One region of the Planococcus antarcticus DSM 14505 genome, then DNA from elsewhere that is predicted to be linked to it. Evidence: predicted binding sites of a transcription regulator. Region 1 holds the regulator's gene; the other holds the start of a gene.

Region 1 (7,973 bases):
AATTAGAGGAGATGGGCTTTGAAATTGAAGCTTCTCACCATGAAGTAGCACCAGGACAGCACGAAATTGACTTTAAATATGCAGATGCAATCAAAGCATGCGACGATATCCAAACTTTTAAACTAGTTGTTAAGACAATTGCCCGTAAACACGGTCTTCACGCTACATTTATGCCGAAGCCATTATTCGGTGTCAACGGTTCAGGTATGCACATGAACGTTTCCTTGTTTGATGGAGACCGCAATACATTCCTTGACGAAGACGGTGAATTGAAACTAAGTGAAACAGCATACCAATTCCTTGCGGGCATTCTTGAACATGCTGAAGGATTTACAGCTGTAACAAATCCATTAGTAAACTCATACAAACGTCTAGTACCAGGTTACGAAGCACCTTGCTACATTGCCTGGTCTGGTCAAAACAGAAGCCCGTTGATCCGTATTCCGGCATCACGCGGTTTGTCTACACGTGTTGAAGTACGTTCAGTCGATCCAGCAGCAAATCCATATCTAGCAATGGCAGTGCTGCTCGGTGCTGGTCTTGACGGCATCCGTAGAAAACTGACGCCGCCAAAACCAGTAGACCGCAACATCTATGCAATGAACAAAAAAGAGCGCGAAGCAGTCGGCATCAAAGACCTGCCGGGAACATTGTATTCAGCTCTCCAGAAATTGCAGGAAGATGAAGTAATGACTAAAGCGTTAGGCGAACACATTTTAAACAACTTTATCGAAGCGAAAGAAATTGAGTGGGACATGTTCCGCACAAGCGTACACCCGTGGGAACGTGAGCAATACTTGAAAATGTATTAAGTTGAAAACCGTTGGGGCTCTATGGCTCCAACGGTTTTTTCTTTTTTTATAGAAAGGGCCAATTGGCAATTTTTTTTATTTCCCCGATTTTATTTAAAAAGTGCACATATATTCGTCGGATTTTTCGATTAAACATTCTTCTATTTCTGTGAGTTTGTAGCTGTATATGTTTCAGAGCTTGAGTTATTTGGACTTGATTAGGCTGAAAGTTTGGCAGGAATTTTAGGATAAAATGGAGGCACTGAAATGAAAAAAATAATCATCATTGGGACTGTCGTGATGATTGTTTCCTTCCTGACAGGATAAGTTGAGCTAGATTTCAAGTACAAAAGTTCGCATAGGTGAGTGGAATTGGAAGGTGGTGAGAGAAGAAAAAAAGACCGTTTTTTCAGACCTTCTTTCTCTCTTACTTTTTTGATTTGATGGGTATAGTGGTCCCAAATATAATGCCTAAACCCATCCCCATCGCAAGACCGATAGCTAAGTTGTCTATTGCAATCCCAATAGCGGATCCGATGCTTACCCCGAGGGCAATACCAACACCCATATTCGTTTCACGCTTATTATTGTCATTTTTGTTCTTCGGGAGTTTTTTATCACCATTCATAAAATGACCTCCTTATTTCTGAGTCCGTCTTCTATTTTTGGATGAGAAAGCATAAAGACTTAAAAAGATGACTAACGATGCAGGGATTACTGCAGCACCCATGAATCTACCTGCTAATATAAAAAGAAATTGTTCATAATTAATACGGAAGTGAGATGAAAAATTTTCATTAGCCAAGAAATTTCTAAGTTAGTATTGAATATGGGCTAAAATAATTCGGTACTAAAAAAAGTAGTTTAGTGCTAATAGTATGGAATGATGCTGTCTTGTCACTATGGATTACATCGAATGTGGCTTTTGATCGCAGTTGTTGGCGTCATACCAAGGAGACACTCTCTCTTGAAAACGCTGCAGGGTCAATCCCTAATCATACGAATCGTCCTAAAGGATTTCTCGATGAAATTGTATATGGCCACAATGTTTCAAGGCTTGGCTAATTTCCAACTAATCCGTCTTTCTCTTAAGGTAATTTAAAATCACTTCTTCATCAGCTGAAAAAAATTCATCCATTTTATTTATGTTTTTAACAACTGAAATCACCAACTCTTCATGTATTGGTTCTTTGTTGCTTGTGAAATAGCTTGAAATTAAGCTGGTAAAAGTAACGATAATGCCGATACCGATGATCAGTAACAGAACGGCCAGAATGCGGCCAAGAAGAGTAGTGGGTGAGATATCTCCGTAGCCCACTATGGTAATTGGGACGATTGCCCACCTATGTATTGATGTCTAGTTCTACCATGATGACCGGTATAGGAACTAGAAATAAAAGGATGGTTGTGACTATAAGCAATTTATCGAGACCATTCGTCCGGAGAACCTCGTAGATGGGTATAGTGTAACGGGTTCTAACCCCGAACAAACGAATTATGCGGAAGACCCTTACGAATCTGGCTGCCTGGAAAATGGCAATCAACTCAAAGGGATGAGATTTGATATAAGTCCATTTCTGTTTTGAGTGGTTTGATCTTACCGTATAGTCAATCATAAATATTCCCCAGATCACCCAATTTAACAAATTGAATTGTTGGATTGAGGGACGGACAAAACTAGTGAAATAAGGATCAATATAGCCATTTACATTTTGTAAATGAAGGATGCTTTTTTTATTTCAACTCTCCGTTCTTTCATTTTGTCTAGCTGCCAATACAGCTTACACGAATATACATTAGTTCCATATCAATTTTTTAGGTATGAAATTTAAGGGTCTCCAAATTTAAAAGAACAGAGATTAAACCTCTCCTACTAAATCGAAATGAATAGGTTATTGTTTTGCTATAGGCTTGGGTAAGCAAAGAAATGCTTTATGAACGATTTAATTGGAGCAAGATAGAAAGACCAGAACCTAAGCTATGTTAATAAAAGGCTGGATAGATGTCCAAAAACTGCATCTCCAGTAATGTCTTTAAAAAAAGGATAATAGACATCGATAAAACCGATTAAAATATCTTTGCCTATATAAGTTGAACGAATGATTCCGAGCTGTTAATGTTCCGCTAATCAGCTGCTAAGAGCTTGCGACGAACGAACTCGGGTTGTCTGAATTTATTTCAATGTCACTTACGCCGCTCTCATAAGAGTCTCCGCTGGTTTGCTAAGTATCCGGATGACTTGTTACTCAAGGATGCTTTGAAGAAAGAGCGCAAGACGGCGAAGAGCGAAGATGTGCTCCTGCATCGCTGCGCTAGCTTCGTCGCAAAGCCATTGCCCGAACTTTCTTCGTTCAATGGCTTTCCTGCTGGAGCAGCGAAGCGACATCCAGGAGACCCCACAGGAGCTTGCGACAAGGAGGGCTGGGGCGACGTCCTTGGCAACTGGCGAGAAGTCCTGTCGCGCCAGTTGCATGACCCACATCCTGTGGGCCCAAGGCGTCCGTCTGGAGCGATTTCTTCGTTTCCCTACTTCGTTGAGTTGAAAAAGCTGTTTCTTTAATTTAACTTATATAATTTGTTTACAGGAGCAATTTTCGGGTTATAATTAAGTGCAGCCTTAATGTTTAATAACTCATACTGAATTTTTCTTTAACATTTGTTGAAGGAAGATTTTGTGGGAGGGGATTAAATTGAGGAAAATTCAAGGGCTTCCGAGTCTGGTAGATTATTTGGAATCTGTAAATTATCCGTTGGCTGCTGAGCAGATTACAGATTTAATGTCTAAAAGAAAGATTCCGCACCGCAAAGCGTACCAGGATGTTGTGATTTTTAACTTAGAACACATTGACTGGTGGATTGCTGAGCAGCAGAAACGATGATGCATTAATGCATATGCTTAACTAAAAGAGGATCTCGGCTCCTGTTCTGTAAAGAACTAGGAACGGGATTCTTCTTTTTTGGTAACTTTATACACTTATTTTCGTAAAATGTTATAATAATCTAAAAAAGAAGGAGGGGACAGCATGCGCTTTCTGATGGCAATTATTATCTTCCTAATATTCTTTTCATTTGGAGGAATAGGCGTGTATGTTATAGGTCCAGATCTTTCAACAGATCATTTTGTTGCAGAAGCGACCGAGAAACTGCGAGACAGTGGCCAGATGGAGAAAATAGTGGAGTATGTAGAAAATGATCCGGAAATGCTAGAATACGTAGAAGAAGCCCAAGTCGCGGAACAAGAGAGCAAAGCCTTACCATTCAAAACAAGCGGTGATGCTGCCGGTACAGTGATTAAAAAGGTGGGGATAAGCAACTTAGCTAAAATGAAGTCAGGGATTGAAGATGGCACAATGTCCGCAGAACAAGTGATTCAGGAATTGGAAGAAGATCTAAGTGAAGAAGAAATGCTGGCGCTAAAAGTGATCATGTATAAGGAACTATACAAACAGCAATAACGCCTGGGATATGGTAAACTAATTTACGGAGACAAAGTAAATAGTTTGAAGGAGGCCATTGCATGAAATCATTTCAAGTAGAATTTAATTTTGATCATGGAAATACCATTGTTCATAATGTCCAGGCCGTGGACAAAGAGTCGGCATTGAGTAAAATTCCTTCCAATGGTACTTATGAAATTTCTAATGTGGAGACAGGCCATATTTATCGTATTACAATCAATTTGGTTAAATATATAAAAGTCAGCGAATTGTAGAAGGTTTCTTCTCGGTAAGCTGTGCGGAAGGTGCTGCCAGTGCAGCCCTTTTTTTTGAGCCCATATTTAAAGCAATCAATCTGACGGTGGAGGGATTAGATGAATTTCAAAGGTTCAAGCGCATACGAAGAAAAAGATTTTTTAGCAAACTACCTGCAAAGAAGAAATCGAATTGATAGTCCAAATAACAGCATTGAAAAGCCAGTGATTTTTGAGCTCCTTGGAGCGTTCAAAAAAAAGAAAATACTGGATTTAGGTTGTGGAGATGCCTTGTTTGGGAAAGAGCTTCTGCGGGCTGGTGCAGATTACTACCACGGGGTCGAAGGATCTCTAAAGATGGGAAGTCTGGCAGAACAAAATCTGGAGGGGCTGGATGCGCGCATTACGTTGACCACAATAGAATCATTCGAATATCCGAAAGAAAGCTATGACATTGTCGCTTCGCGCTTGGCGGTCCATTACTTGCCCGACATAGAGCAGTTGTTTAAGAAAATTTACCACACGTTAAAAACCAAAGGAAAGTTCGTCTTTAGTGTCCAGCATCCGCTGACGACTTGTTCTTTTGAAAGTAAAAACTCTGGAGAGAGAAGAAGCAACTGGATAGTTGATGATTATTTTGAAGAAGGGGAACGGCAAGAACCGTGGATTGATAAAATAGTGGTCAAGTATCATAGGACCACCGAAAGCTATTTCACGGCTTTAAGAAAGGCAGGATTCATTGTTACAGATCTCCAAGAAGGAATGCCAAAACAACAGAATTTCGAGGATGATAAAGAATTCACTAGAAGAAAGCGGATTCCAGTAATTTTAGCTTTTAGCTGCAGCAAGCAGTGAACAAACAATTTTGTTTACATAGGGAGAATATAAAAAACACCGGGAAAATTTTCCCGGTGTTTTTTAGTGTATCTGACGGTAAACGCCAACGACTTTTCCGAGAATGGAAACTTGATCCACAATGATTGGATCCATTGACGAATTCTCGGGTTGCAGGCGAAAATAATTTTCTTCGCGGAAGAAACGTTTCACTGTCGCTTCGTCTTCTGTTGTCATTGCTACAACGATATCACCATTATTGGCAGTTTGCTGCTGTTTAACGACTACATAATCGCCGTTTAGAATGCCGGCTTCAATCATACTTTCACCCGCGATTTCTAGCATAAAGATGTGGTCATCTTCTGTGCCGTAGCTTTGAGGAAGAGGGAAGTACTCTTCAACATTTTCAATTGCCGTAATCGGAATACCGGCAGTTACTTTACCAATCAACGGGACATGTAAAACCGGACTTTTATCAATTAATGCTTCATCAGTGCTGATTACTTCAATTGCTCTCGGTTTTGTTGGGTCCCGGCGGATCAGGCCTTTACTTTCAAGTCGTGCCAAGTGCCCATGTACAGTCGAACTGGATGCCAGACCAACTGCCTCACCAATTTCACGAACGGACGGTGGATAGCCTTTTAGGCGAACTTCTTCTTTTATGAACGTTAGGATGTCTTCTTGGCGTTTGGATACTTTTTTCAACAGTTTCACCTCATTTGAGTAATTCTACTAGATTTCTACCAATAGTATACCAACTCGGGCAATGAAATGCAAACATAGGTTCGAATTTTATTGTTGACAAAAACACTTGTTCGCTTTATTATGAGAACATACATTCCGAACACACATTCTCAGGAGGCGATTTAAATGACAATCATCCGACAAAATTCTTACCTAATCTTATTTTTCGTTCTAATTATGGTGTTTACTTTTTATGCAATCCTGTCCCATAATACAATTAGTGCACAAATGAGCCAAGTTGAAATAGAAGAAGGCGATACACTCTGGACTTTAGCAGAATCGTTCAGCGGTACAACTCCTCATCATGAATGGATAGAAGAGATTATGAAAGAAAATAATCTTTCTACACCCCAAATTATTGCAGGGCAATCTCTTAAGATTCCCAGTGACCAATTAAAATTTGCTCCTGATGAGACCACTAAATTTGCAGGTGATGCTGAATGAAGAAAAGTGCATTAATTTATTGCCGTGTCAGCACGACCAAAGATACACAGGAATCATCTCTTGAGAGACAGGAAGAAGAGCTGATAAAGTTTGCATTTGAAAAATCCTATAAAGTAGACGGTATTTTTGTCGATCAACACAGTGGATACGAAATGGACCGTGAAGGGCTGTTGGAGATGTTGAACAGCATCAAGACAGAAAAGATTGATGCAGTATTTATCCAGGATGAAACCCGCTTGGGCAGGGGACATGCCAGGATAGCACTTTTACATGTCATGAAAAAATATGGTGTAGAAGTCTATACTTTATCAGATCGAGGGCCAATTGCACTAAATGATATGGACGACATGGTTCTTGAAATTTTGGCGATTGTGGAAGAATATCAGCGTAAAATACATAATGCTAAAATTAAACGTGGGATGAAACGCGCTGTAGAAAATGGCTATAAACCAGAGAGGAATTTAAAAGGAAAAGGAAATCCTGATGGTCGAGAGCGTTTAGATTTGCCCATTGATCAAATTGTCAGTCTGAAGACCAATGGACTGACTTTCAGCGAAATCGCTGTTACACTCCAGGGCTTTGGTTACCAGGCGAGCAAAGCGACAGTTCATCGACGATATAAAGAGTATGAAAAGCTGATGGAAGACTAAAACGTTGCGAAAACCTGACTTTTTTTGTACCATATGAAAAGAAGAAAGGTGGATGTCTATGTTGTCACCAGATAAATTAAGTCGAATAAATCAACTGTCACGTAAATCGAAAACTTCTGGGTTATCGAAGGAAGAAGCGAAAGAGCAATCTTCTTTGCGCCAGGAATACCTAGAGACTTTCCGTAAAACAATGCGCGGTACAATTGAAAATGTAAAAGTGATTGATCCCAACGGAAACGACGTAACGCCGGAAAAGGTCAAAAATATTCGAGAGAATAAGTATTTGAATTAAATACTTATTCTCTTTTCCATTGTATTCTTTTCTATAGTTGACTAAACTAGAAAGGGATTAAATTTTTGTTTCAGAGAGGATGTTACTATGTCAACCCACGCAGATCAACTTGCAGTGACTACAATTCGTACACTTTCCATCGATGCTATTGAAAAAGCAAATTCTGGTCATCCAGGATTGCCAATGGGCGCAGCTCCAATGGCATATACATTGTGGACTAAACACATGAATCATAACCCGAAAAATCCGGACTGGTTTAATCGCGACCGCTTCGTGTTATCGGCAGGACACGGTTCGATGCTTTTATACAGCCTGTTGCATTTGAGCGGCTATGGCTTGGAAATGGATGAAATCAAAAACTTCCGCCAATGGGATTCAAAAACACCAGGACATCCAGAATATGGCCACACTACAGGCGTTGAAGCAACAACCGGACCTCTTGGTCAAGGAATTGGTATGGCAGTTGGCATGGCCATGGCTGAGCGCCATCTAGCGGCTACATACAATAAAAACGGCTTAAACGTCGT
Region 2 (7,973 bases), 550 kb from region 1:
ATACCTTCGTGAAAACGGCGTCGAGCCTCGTAACTTCAACTCTTACGGATCTCGTCGTGGTAACCATGAAGTCATGATGCGCGGAACATTCGCGAATATCCGTATTCGTAACCAGGTAGCCCCAGGAACAACAGGCGGTTACACGACTTACTGGCCAACGGGCGAGACAATGGCGATTTACGATGCAGCGATGAAGTATCAGGAACAAGGCACTGGACTTGTTGTCTTGACTGGTAAGGATTACGGCATGGGCTCTTCACGTGACTGGGCGGCTAAAGGAACATTCCTTCTAGGCATCAAAACAGTTATCGCTGAAAGCTATGAGCGTATTCACCGTTCAAACCTAGTAATGATGGGCGTTCTACCGTTGCAATTCGTTAACGGCGAAAGCGCAGATTCTCTTGGATTGACAGGACACGAAACCATCAGCGTCAACTTGACTGATGACGTGAAACCACGCGACGTTCTTACTGTTACAGCTACTGCTGAAGATGGTAAAGTAACTGAGTTTAAAGTATTGGCACGTTTCGATTCCGAAGTGGAAGTAGATTATTTCCGCCACGGCGGCATCCTGCAAATGGTGCTTCGTAACAAATTACTTGAAGTATAAGAAAAGCAGAAGCGAACGTGTTGATCCAACAGTCTTAAGACCTACTGGTGAAGTGATGTATTTTTAGTCGCACAGCCAGTTATGACCTAAAATCAATTCGTTAGACGAGCTAGACAATAAATAATAAGCTAGGAATTAGAGTTTCTAAGCTATAAAAAAACTGCAAAAGGCTGCTGGGGATTTTCCTCAGCAGCCTTTTCTCTTACATCTAAAAACGAATATCTTGTATACTGGTAAAGAGGTGAAATAGACATGTACATAAGTGAAAAAGAAATTGAAATCCGTTACGCGGAAACCGATCAAATGGGGGTAGTTTATCATGCTAACTACATCATCTGGCTGGAAATCGGGCGTACTAAGCTGATTGAAGACTTAGGATTTACCTATGCAGGTATGGAGAAGGATGGTTATTTGTCTCCGGTGACTGATATTTCCATTCAATATAGAGCCGCTCTTCGCTACGGGGAAAAAGCCTTTATCCGTACGTGGGTAGAGGAACACGGACGCCTGCGTACCAAATACGGCTATGAAATTGTCCATGACGATGGTGCAATTGCCGCAACTGCGATCTCCGAGCATGTTGTCGTCAAAAAAGAGTCATTCCGACCGGTTTCAATCAAAAAAATCTATCCAGAATGGCATGAAAAATACGAAGAAATCAAAAGGCAGGCTGCTGATGGCGTTCGGAATTAAGCGAGACGAACTCGAACACTGGAAACAAGGGGTCATCGACGGAAAAATCTCGTTTTTGACCCATTACTGGGTGGATGACCGCTTTCCAGGCTGTAGTACGGTCACCAAAGTTGGCTGCTGCGACTTGGAAAAACTTGTTTCTTGGGGCAGGCAGTATGGATTACAGCCTGAATGGCTAGATTTGCGAGGGGATTATCCGCATTTTGACTTGTTCGGTGAGCGTCAACGAGCAATTTTGCGCCAAGAGGGCCAACTAGAGCAACTGAATAAATTGCAAAATAAAAAAGCATGAGCTATTCATGCTTTTTTATTTTGCATATGAATAATCAAGTTCGTGCAAGTCATCGTTCACACTGACCTGGAGATTATGTCCATCAAAATACCAGACATCGCTTTGTTCAATAAAATAGGTGACTTGGTCTTGTTCCAGTTGGACAGCCATTTCATGTGGCTGATCCTTGGTTACACCCAGTGAAAATCCTGGCTGTAGCTTGCTTGAACCACCATAACGGACAAAGAAGCGGACCGCTTCTCCTGATACCACTTCCATTTCTTCCTTAAACCAATTGAGTGCATCGTCACTAATGTTAATCTGCATGTCACACGTCCTTCCACTGTTTATAGCCAGTTGATTTTTGGTTCTGTGCCAGCACGAATACGGGCAATATTGGTGCGGTGGCGGAAGATGATGAATAACGCCAGAATATAAATGACAATCATGAACAAGTAGTCTCCTGTAAAGATTGCATAAATAGTTATGTAGATGATGAATACGACTGCCAGAATAATTGATGATAATGATACCATTTTAGTAATTTTTAATGCAATCAATAGCACAGCAACCGCCATGATGAACAACGGCCATTGATAGCCGAGCAAGATGCCGCCAGATGTGGCAACGGCTTTTCCACCTTTAAATTTAGCGAATACCGGATAAATATGGCCAATAACTGCAATGATGCCAAAAACCAAAGGATGGATATCGGTTGTGATATAAAGTGGAATCAGTGTAGCAGCCGTTCCTTTCAGAATGTCCAGCAGAGTGACGGCGATACCGGCTTTCTTGCCGAGTGTCCGGAATGTATTGGTAGCACCGAGGTTGCCGCTTCCTTTTGTTCGGATGTCTGTTTTGTAAAATAGTTTCCCGACCCATAAGGCAGACGGAATCGAGCCGAGGAGGTAAGCTAATAGAATGGGAAGCAGTATAGTCATTATGAACTCCTTTAGAACAACCTTATTTTGTAGTTTCAGTTTACCATGACTGATGTTCTTTGAACAATAGACGGCGAATTATTCAACAGGCAGGACGAAATCGTGTATGATAGAATAAAAAGGACAGGTGATCATCTTGAACAATCCGAGCCGCAAAGAAATCAAGAATGTACTCGATCATGCGAAAACCATTGCCGTAATCGGTCTTAGCCCAAATCCTAGCAGAACTTCCTATATCGTATCAGAATCTATGCAACGGGCAGGTTACCGCATCATTCCGGTTAATCCACGGGCAGATACTGTACTGGGTGAAAAAAGTTACGCTTCTTTGAGTGACATTCCAGAAAAAGTGGATATCGTCAACGTTTTCCGGCGCAGTGAGTTTCTGGAGGGTATCGCCGATGAGTTCATAAAAATCGATTGTCCAGTATTTTGGACACAATTAAATGTGGTTGATGAGAACGTATTTAATCGGTTGGCTGATGTGGGATATACAGTCATAATGGACCGTTGCATCAAAGTGGAACACGCCATCCTGAAATAAGGCAATACCGCAAAAGGGCGCCCAGCGCTCTTTTTCTATGAAGTTTGACAGATAGACAAGAAATAGAATACGATAAAGAGAGAGAAAAAAGCGAACAAACGTTTGTTGGAGGGAATTAAATGGCTAAAATTCAAAATACGGCATACAACGAAGAAGCGATTCAAGTACTCGAAGGCTTAGATGCTGTCAGGAAACGGCCAGGGATGTACATCGGTTCGACGGATACACGTGGACTTCACCATTTGGTCTATGAAATTGTCGATAACTCTGTCGATGAAGCACTTGCAGGCCACGGAGATAAAATCACCGTTACCATTCAGGATGACAATAGCATCAGTGTCCGGGATTACGGTCGCGGCATGCCAACGGGAATGCACCGCAGTGGCAAACCCACACCGGAAGTGATTTTGACGGTTCTGCATGCCGGCGGGAAATTCGGGCAGGGCGGCTACAAGACAAGCGGAGGTCTTCACGGCGTCGGCGCATCTGTCGTCAATGCACTGTCTAAATTTTTGGAAGTGACGATTTTCCGAGATGGCAAAAAATACCGCCAGCGCTTTGAAAATGGCGGCAAACCGGACACGACATTGGAAGAAATTGGTTCGACAAAAGAAAGTGGCACGTTAATCCACTTTTTGCCGGACGAAACCATTTTTTCAGTGTCCAAATACAATTACGAGACCCTTTCGGAACGCCTGCGTGAATCTGCTTTCTTGTTGAAAGGACTGAAGATTGAGCTATTCGATCAGCGAACAGAAGCCAAGGATGTTTTTCATTACGAAACGGGAATTGAAGCTTTTGTTGCCTATCTCAATGAAGAAAAAGATGTGCTTCATCCAGTGGCCTATATTGAAGGTCAACAGGACGAAATGGAAATCGAGTTTTCTTTCCAATTTAACGATGGCTATTCCGAAACAATTCTATCGTTTGTTAACAACGTCCGGACCCGTGACGGCGGTACGCATGAAACCGGCGCGAAAGCGGCCATGACAAGAGTTTTCAATGATTATGCGCGAAAAATTAACTTGTTGAAAGACAAAGACAAGAACATAGAAGGCTCTGACATCCGAGAAGGTTTGGCGGCAATTATTTCTGTTCGCATCCCTGAAGCGATGCTGCAATTTGAAGGGCAGACGAAAAGCAAGCTGGGTACAAGCGAAGCGCGAAGCATTGTCGATTCGGTTGTTTCTCAGAAATTGATGTACTTCCTGGAAGAAAACGCAGATCTCAGCGCTTCTCTCGTACGAAAAGCAATCCGGGCATCACAGGCCCGATTGGCTGCCCGAAAAGCACGGGAAGATGCGCGAAACGGCAAAAAACGCAAGAAATCGGATGCACTGTTGTCCGGTAAATTGACACCTGCCCAATCACGCAACGCCTCGAAAAACGAATTATACTTGGTGGAGGGAGATTCGGCTGGTGGTTCTGCCAAACAGGGACGCGACCGGACATTCCAGGCAATCCTGCCGCTACGCGGGAAAGTCGTCAACACCGAAAAAGCGAAACTTGAAGAAATCATGAAAAATGAAGAAATTTCGACCATCATTCATGCTATTGGCGGAGGGGTTTCTTCTGACTTTTCAATTGACGACATCGCCTACAATAAAATCATCATCATGACTGATGCGGATACCGATGGAGCGCATATTCAAGTGCTGTTGCTGACATTCTTCTTCCGTTATATGAAGCCATTAATCGAAGCGGGCAAAGTGTTTATCGCATTGCCGCCGCTCTACAAAGTTTCCAAAGGAGTTGGCAAAAAAGAAATCATCGATTACGCCTGGACAGAAGCAGATTTGGATGCCTCCATCAAAAAAGTCGGCAAAGGCTATATGCTGCAGCGTTACAAAGGTTTGGGTGAGATGAACGCAGACCAGTTATGGGAAACCACCATGAACCCGGAGACCCGTACGCTGATTCGCGTTACGATTGAAGACAGTGCACGCGCAGAACGTGGCATTACAACATTAATGGGTGATAAAGTGGAACCAAGACGCCGCTGGATTGAAAACAATGTCGACTTTGGACTGGAAGATGATAGCAATATACTAGAAAATGATTTGATTCACGCTGAGGAGGAAATTGTATGACACAAACCGAAAGATACCAAGATTTGCCACTCGAAGAAGTAATCGGCGATCGGTTTGGCCGTTACAGCAAATACATTATCCAGGACCGGGCGCTGCCGGATGCCCGTGACGGGTTAAAACCTGTTCAGCGCAGAATTTTATATGCGATGTACCATGAAGGCAATACTAACGATAAAGCGTTTCGTAAATCGGCCAAAACCGTTGGTAACGTTATCGGCAACTATCATCCACACGGAGACAGCTCGGTTTATGAAGCGATGGTGCGATTGAGCCAGGACTGGAAAATTCGCCATATGCTCGTTGAAATGCACGGCAATAACGGCTCGATGGATGGTGATTCACCAGCTGCAATGCGTTACACAGAAGCCCGTTTGTCTGCCATTTCTTCCGAATTGCTGCGCGACATTGATAAACGCACAGTGGATTTTATTCCGAACTTTGATGATTCCGATATGGAACCGACTGTTTTGCCGGCCCGTTTCCCGAACCTGTTGGTCAACGGATCGACCGGTATTTCTGCCGGTTACGCCACCGATATCCCACCGCATGCGCTTCATGAAGTGCTCGATGCCGTATTGATGCGCATGGACAATCCACAAGCGACTGTTGCTGAACTGATGACCGTCATTAAGGGGCCGGATTTCCCGACAGGCGGCATTATCCAGGGACTGGACGGCATCCGTAAAGCTTACGAAACTGGCAAAGGCAAGATCATCGTCCGTTCAAAAGCCCAAATAGAACCGTTAAAAGGCGGAAAAGAGCAAATTGTCGTTACGGAAATTCCTTTTGAAGTCAATAAAGCCAATATGATCAAGAAAATCGATGATCACCGCTTTGACCGCAAGCTTGAAGGCATCTCTGAAGTGCGGGATGAATCCGATAGAAGCGGTTTGCGCATTGTCATCGAATTGAAAAAAGATGTGCAAGCCAACGGGATTTTAAGCTATCTTTACAAAAATACCGATCTGCAAGTCAGCTACAACTTCAATATGGTCGCTATCTATAAGCGTCGTCCGACAATGATGACTTTGCAGACGATGCTGGATGCCTATATCGAACATCAGAAAGAAGTCATCACCAAGCGTTCGGAATTCGATCTGCAAAAAGCTAGTGATCGCATGCATATTGTGGAAGGCTTGATGAAAGCTTTGTCGATTCTGGATAAAGTCATCAAAACCATCCGTTCTTCAAAAGACAAACGCGATGCCAAGAACAACTTGATTGCGTCGTTTGATTTCTCTGAAGCGCAGTCCGAAGCGATTGTGTCCTTGCAATTATACCGACTGACCAATACCGACATCACCGACCTGCAAAAAGAAGAAAACGATCTGAAGAAACTGATCGCTGAATTGACGGGTATCCTGACTAGCCCGACCAAATTGAAAAATATCATCAAGAAAGAATTAGCAAGCATCCGTAAGCAATTCGCCGAACCACGCCGTTCGGTTATTGAAGACAAGATCGAAGAAATCACCATCACACGTGAAATCATGATTCCAAGTGAAGAAGTGGTAGTGACAATCACGAAAGAAGGCTATGTTAAGCGGACCAGTACACGTTCGCATGCGGCTTCAAACGGCAAGGACTTTGCGATGAAAGAATCGGATTACTTGCTGTTCGAAGGCAATTTGAATACGCAGCATACGATTCTGATTTTTACCACGGCTGGGAACTTCGTTTTCCAACCGATCAACGAGTTGCCTGATATCAAATGGAAAGATCTTGGACAGCATTTATCCAGCATCGTGCAATTGGATGCTAATGAATCTGTTCTTGCGGTTTATCCATTCGAGAAATTTGATGCAGATGCTAGTATCCTAACCGTTTCAAAACTAGGCCAGGTCAAACGTTCGGCTTTGAAGGATTATCAGATTCAGCGCTATTCACGCGCCATTAAGACAATGAATCTAAAATCAGACGATGCGATGATTTATGCGACATTAGTGACCAAAGAAACAGAATTATTCATCGGTACAAAGCAAGCCTACGGTGTCCGTTTCCCACTGGACGAAGTTCCACTGACCGGACTTCGTACCGGAGGGGTCAAAGGCGTCAACTTGAAGGACGGCGACGAGGCCGTTTCAGCTGTCATGATTGACCCGGAAGTGAAGCAGGAGCTTGTGTTGATCACTCATCGCGGGGCGGCGAAGAAAATGAAGCTGCAGGAATTTGAAAGCGGCAACCGTGCGAAGCGTGGTGTTGTCATGCTTCGGGAATTAAAATCTAACCCTCACCGTGTGGTAGCTGTAATTGGCGCGACCGGAAAAGAAGAAATTATTTTGGAAACTGCCAAAGGTATTCGAATCTCTTTGGTTGCTAATTCATTGAAAAACGTAGATCGTTATTCGAATGGTTCATTTATTGCGGATGAGGCAACAGATGGGCAAGTGAATTCTGCCTATCGTTTTGAAAGAAAAGAATAATTTAAAATCCTCCTTCTTTTATTCAAAGAGAAGGGGGATTTCTTTATGAATATTTAAATGGATTCAAATGCTTATGAATGGTTAAAATTTAACGAGCTTGAATAAATATGAATAGTTTTGCGCGGGTAAAAACCTCGTAGAAGTAGAGGATGATCAAGCTCGGGCTTTGTTTGGTGAACTTTTTCGGGGGTCTTCACGAAATGCACGAACGCGAGTGGATATGCACGCTTTTTCGATAATACGCACGCTTGGGGAAAACCACGCACGATCCAGTTGCTGTTACGCACGTTCAGGGGGAAAATACGCAAGAAAGCCAAGGTTCTACGCATAAAAACACGGAGAAATATTTTCCCTATTGTTCCTCGGCTATTACCTGAAGACATGTGAGTTGAAAAAGAAAA

The links. Region 1 encodes LexA, which represses DNA repair genes until DNA is damaged. Its sites were predicted from a motif close to CGAACATATGTTCG; they were not measured.
Region 2: a site for LexA is predicted at 3,151-3,164, ahead of parE (DNA topoisomerase IV subunit B). Genes of this name have one in related genera too.

The regions. Positions count from the first base shown of each region.
Region 1 covers NZ_CP016534.2:2,302,341-2,310,313, reverse strand. The annotation lists gene glnA (type I glutamate--ammonia ligase) at 1-812, shown strand, start outside; gene BBH88_RS11620 (glycine zipper domain-containing protein) at 1,219-1,419, opposite strand; gene BBH88_RS19660 (ion channel) at 1,864-2,127, opposite strand; gene BBH88_RS19415 (hypothetical protein) at 3,031-3,351, shown strand; gene BBH88_RS11605 (hypothetical protein) at 3,482-3,670, shown strand; gene BBH88_RS11600 (hypothetical protein) at 3,815-4,246, shown strand; gene BBH88_RS11595 (hypothetical protein) at 4,309-4,503, shown strand; gene BBH88_RS11590 (class I SAM-dependent DNA methyltransferase) at 4,603-5,337, shown strand; gene lexA (transcriptional repressor LexA) at 5,401-6,021, opposite strand; gene yneA (cell division suppressor protein YneA) at 6,187-6,504, shown strand; gene BBH88_RS11575 (YneB family resolvase-like protein) at 6,501-7,154, shown strand; gene BBH88_RS11570 (DUF896 domain-containing protein) at 7,213-7,446, shown strand; gene tkt (transketolase) at 7,534-7,973, shown strand, end outside.
Region 2 covers NZ_CP016534.2:1,752,866-1,760,838, forward strand. The annotation lists gene acnA (aconitate hydratase AcnA) at 1-610, shown strand, start outside; gene BBH88_RS08735 (acyl-CoA thioesterase) at 863-1,303, shown strand; gene BBH88_RS08740 (hypothetical protein) at 1,287-1,595, shown strand; gene BBH88_RS08745 (HesB/YadR/YfhF family protein) at 1,611-1,901, opposite strand; gene plsY (glycerol-3-phosphate 1-O-acyltransferase PlsY) at 1,922-2,515, opposite strand; gene BBH88_RS08755 (CoA-binding protein) at 2,646-3,059, shown strand; gene parE (DNA topoisomerase IV subunit B) at 3,179-5,149, shown strand; gene parC (DNA topoisomerase IV subunit A) at 5,146-7,572, shown strand.